2 regions of the Gilliamella sp. BG2 genome follow, and region 2 is predicted to be linked to the other one. Evidence: riboswitches for the same ligand, from Rfam matches in the RefSeq annotation. Region 2 holds a riboswitch; the other holds the start of a gene.
What was found. Region 2 has a riboswitch for thiamine pyrophosphate ahead of thiM (hydroxyethylthiazole kinase). Riboswitches for the same ligand answer to the same signal wherever they lie in the genome.
Positions count from the first base shown of each region.

Region 1: another riboswitch for thiamine pyrophosphate. It lies ahead of thiB (thiamine ABC transporter substrate binding subunit); the one in region 2 lies ahead of thiM (hydroxyethylthiazole kinase).

Region 1 is NZ_JBIDFF010000006.1:94,181-96,595, reverse strand. Features, by position in the region: gene thiP (thiamine/thiamine pyrophosphate ABC transporter permease) at 1-282, opposite strand, end outside; gene thiB (thiamine ABC transporter substrate binding subunit) at 297-1,292, opposite strand; TPP riboswitch at 1,333-1,441, opposite strand; gene ACGH6Q_RS04160 (hypothetical protein) at 1,666-2,415, opposite strand, start outside.
Region 2 is NZ_JBIDFF010000019.1:36,636-39,050, forward strand. Features, by position in the region: gene trkA (Trk system potassium transporter TrkA) at 1-747, shown strand, start outside; TPP riboswitch at 785-886, shown strand; gene thiM (hydroxyethylthiazole kinase) at 951-1,736, shown strand; gene thiE (thiamine phosphate synthase) at 1,749-2,390, shown strand; gene thiD (bifunctional hydroxymethylpyrimidine kinase/phosphomethylpyrimidine kinase) at 2,402-2,415, shown strand, end outside.

The sequences.
Region 1 (2,415 bases), on a different contig from region 2:
AAAGGTGATAGGCATAATGCGTAGCAATAGATTTTTACCCCAAAAATTGACTATCGATAGGGCTTTAGCCATCAATATTGCCAATAACACAGATAGCAATGTTGATAACGTTGCTTGAAATATTGTTATCCAAATAACATGTAATAAATAACTATCAAAATAGACAGTTAAATTATTAGACTCAAAAGCAACTAAACAAAGCGCAAATAGTGCTGAACCTAATACAACTAAAATCAAGCTTGCAGCACTAATGCCAGGGATTAACGTTCTTAATTTCAACATTATACTGAATAAAACTATTTACTAATGGTAGATTTCCATTCACGCACCCAGCTCTTTTGATTATTTTTAACTTGCTTAGCATCAAACTCGAGTGCTTTATTGACTGGTTTAATTTGCTGAAAAGCTTCAGGCAACGTTATATTAATAATCGGATACATGAAATTTTTTTCAGCAAATTGACGTTGTACATCAGGCGTTAATAAATATTGTAAAAAAGCACGTGCCAATTCGGGATGCTGACTATACTTAGTAATACCCGCAACTTCGACTTGGCGATAATGCCCTTCGTCAAAAATAGCAGCAGCATAACGATGATCATTATCATTCATAATATGTGCAACTGGCGAAGTGCTATAACTAAGCACAAAATCAGCTTCGCCTTTTAAAAATAGGCCATAAGCTTCACCCCAACCTTTGGTCACTGTCACAGTATTTTTTGCTATTTTCTGCCATGCAGATGCAGCATCATCACCATATATATTTTTCACCCAAAATAATAAACCTAACCCAGGAGTGCTGGTTCGTGGGTCTTGATAGATAATTTTCCAGTTGACTTTATTATCTACTAACTCATGCATGCTGTGTGGTGGATTACTGATTTTTTGTTGATCATAAATAAAAGCGAAATAACCAAAATCATAAGGCATAAAATCACTATCCCACCAGTTGGTATTTAAATTATCTGGTTTATTGATTTGATGAGGTATAACTATTTTGGCTTGTTTTGCCTGTTCTAAAAGATTGTTATCTAATCCTAAAATTACATCGGCATTAGTTCTATCACCTTCAAGTCGCATTCGATTTAAAACCGCTACTCCATCGCCTAATGTAACAATCTCAAGTTCACAGTTACACTGTGCTTCAAACCCTTTCTCAATTGCTTTTCCTGGTCCCCATTCTGAAATAAAGGAATTATAACTATAAACAGTTAAGGTTGGTTTTACGTTGGCAGCATTTACAATAAAAGGTATCGAAAATACCAAAGATAATAACAATTTTTTACAAAACATTTTGCCTCCAAAATAGCAAATAAAAGACAAAAGGTTTGAGCAAGTGCAATAACTCAAATCCCTCCGCTGGCATGATCCAGTTCAGGTTCGGCGGGTTATGTTATCCTATCTAACATTCTCAGCCCTTTAGGGCACCCCGTTGAGAACATCAATTAGTTTAGAGGTTAGTATGAAGATTGTAAACATCAAAAGTGATAAAAATTTAATGTAGGAACAACTCACTTTATTTATGAAGCTTTAAAAAATGGCTATAAAGAATATACATGAAAACAAAACTAACGCCTTATCACTGACGAAAGATATGGCGCTTATATTATAAAGAAGATGTAACTATTACCGATTCGGTTAAACATTTACCTTTACTTAAATTAGTTTATTGAGTAATAAAAAAATTAAGTTGATTAGTTTCATCGAATGCCCCCTCAAGTTCTCTTGTAGCGAACTGATAGCTTTGATTTGAATCTCCTGCTTTCGTACATTCTGTTATGATGGCATGTTTCGTGTGAAAAGTTTCAGACGATGTTAACTGTTTGTATAACAAGGCCAAATCTTTACCTGTCAGAGTAAAAAGCTTATTCCAATCATTTAACTGCGTTTCAACAAATTCGCGACCTTTCTTACAAGTAATAGCATCTAGCTGAATATTTGGTATAGTATATTTTTTAAGCTCAGAAAATTTAGGATGTTCATTTATAAAATCAACTTTTTCATTAAGCCCTTCTGCTTTTAAAGCTTCAATAAAGCCATCTTCTCGGAATAATTTGATTTTTCGAGATTGAAATTGCCCTTTCCCTCGTAAAGTTACTTCATCTGGATAAGGTTCATCTACTGAATAATCCCAAAAATCTTTTTGACGCTCAATAAAAACATCATTAATAACTTTAACTGGTAGTTCAAGCTCTTGCTGTTCACCTTTAATAATTACTGGAACTGAATTTAAATATTTAGCTATCAACTTATCGTAAGTTTCATCACTCACATTTGAAGTTGTATAGAAAGTTGTTAATAAATAATAATTACTTTGAGTAGGATTAATTAATCCTGAACTATTAGTTGTTGAAGGTTTAGCTATAAAATTTAATGATTGATTACCGTAAGACAGTGTATGCTTACCGTATTCAAA
Region 2 (2,415 bases):
GCGGGCGATATGGTCTACTTTATAACTCCCCCCGTTAATATCAAAGCGGTGACCAGTGAGTTACAAAGGTTAGAAAAACCATATAAACGAATAATTATCAGTGGCGGTGGTGGTGTCGCTGTCGCTCTAGCAAAACGTTTAGAAAATAACTATCAAGTCAAATTAATTGAGCGAAATGCCGAACGAGCAGAATTAATTGCCGAGCAACTTGTTAATACAACAGTATTACATGGGGAATCATCGGATCAAGAATTGCTCTCACAAGAACAAGTTGAACTTACTGATCTATTTATCGCTGTTACCAGTGATGATGAATCCAACATCATGTCCTCTATGTTAGCCAAAAGAATGGGAGCGAAAAAAGTAATTGTATTAATTCAACGCCAAGCCTACCTTGAACTAATTAATGATAGTGTGATTGATATTGCGATTTCCCCACAACACGCCACAATATCTGAGCTATTAAGCCATGTTAGACAAACTGGGGTTGTTAAAGTTGTTTCATTAAGACAAGGAGAATCCGAAATTGTCGAAATTATTGCCAATGGTAATGGTGAAACATCAAGACTGGTTGGCAAAAATATTAATGGCCTAAAACTCCCATCGGGTGCAACCATTGGAGCTGTAGTGCGTGGAGAAGATGTTATTATCGTTAATACTGATTTAACCATTGAAGACAATGATCATCTAATCATCTTCTTACCAGATAGAAAAGCAATTACTGATATTGAAAGATTATTACAATAGCTTGTTAAAAACAGATAATCAGTTCATAATAAAAAATCATTTTGACTCGGGGTGTTTTTTGTCTAAACAAAAAACTGAGATTTCACCCGTTGAACCTGATCTGGATTATACCAGCGTAGGGAAGTCTAAGCCATAAAAGCCTTAAATTGGCAAATTCTTCCCGACATTTATAGAATTAATAAATCAGTAAGAAAGGAAGAAATATGTCAGTAGCCAAATCATTCCAAATTACCCAAACCGCTCCTTTTATCAATCATATAAAACAACAACGCCCACTAGTGCATTGCATTACTAATGATGTAGTCCAAAACTTTACCGCCAATGTACTACTTGCTATTGGTGCATCTCCAGCAATGGTAATTGCAGAACAAGAAGTTGCTGAATTTGTCAACATTGCCGATAGCTTACTGATTAATATTGGCACTATTCACAGCAACACAGCCCAAAGTATGCTATTAGCGGCCGCCAAGGCACAGCAAACACAAACCCCATGGGTACTCGATCCTGTTGCTGTAGGAACTGCACTTAATTATCGAACTGAAATTGCACATCAATTATTATCATTTAATCCCACAGTAACACGAGGTAATGCTTCAGAAATATTAGCATTAAATGGTCAAAAATCTTTCTCAAAAGGCCCCGACGGTCAAGACACAACTCAATCAGCCTTAAACGCTGCCCAAGAGCTTGCGCAAAAATATCAAACTATTGTTGCAATGACGGGCGATGTTGACTACATAACTAACGGAAACAGCACATATAGTATAACTGGAGGTGATATTGCTTTAACAAAAGTAACAGGTACAGGATGTTCATTATCTGCAATGGTAGCGGCTTTCATAGCTAATTCTCCTGACCCATTATCAGCCACTGCCTGTGCATGTTTTATGATGAAAAAAGCTGGTGAGCTAGCTAATAAACAACAAGGATTAGGAACTTTCTCGATATCACTATTAGATCAACTCTCAACATTTAACCCATCGCTTTAATAAGGAAATCAGATGAAAAAACAACTGGATTTAACCCTCTATTTAGTCCTTGATCCATTATTATGCGGCGGCATTAATGGCATGATAAACACCACAAAGATTGCTGTTTCAAATGGTGTGACTGCAATACAGTTAAGATCTGAACATGAATTTAGCGGTAAAGATTGGTACTACGCTGCCTTAACATTGAAAGAAGCATTAAGCGACACCTCTGTTCCACTATTTATAAATGATCATGTAGATATTGCTTTAGCGATTGATGCCGATGGTGTCCATATTGGACAAAGTGATTTGCCTATTGATGTAGCTCGACAACTTATCGGCAAAGATAAATGGTTAGGTCTTTCGGTAACTAACCAACAACAACTTAAAGCAGTTCCTTGGCAGCAGGTTAATTATATTGGCATAGGGCCTATCTTCCCAACCATAACCAAAAAAAATGCAACGGTAGCAATAGGAACAGAACAATTAACTGAATTAGTCAAACTAAAACAGTGCCCAGCTGTTGCCATTGGTGGTATTGATGAAAACAATATAACTAATATTATTCAAACGGGCATTGACGGCGTTGCTGTAGTTTCGGCTATTTGTGGCAAAAAAGATATTCAACAAGCAACATTATCGCTTATCAACAAAATCAAACAAGTTAAATAGGAAATACTATCATGACAACAATTGC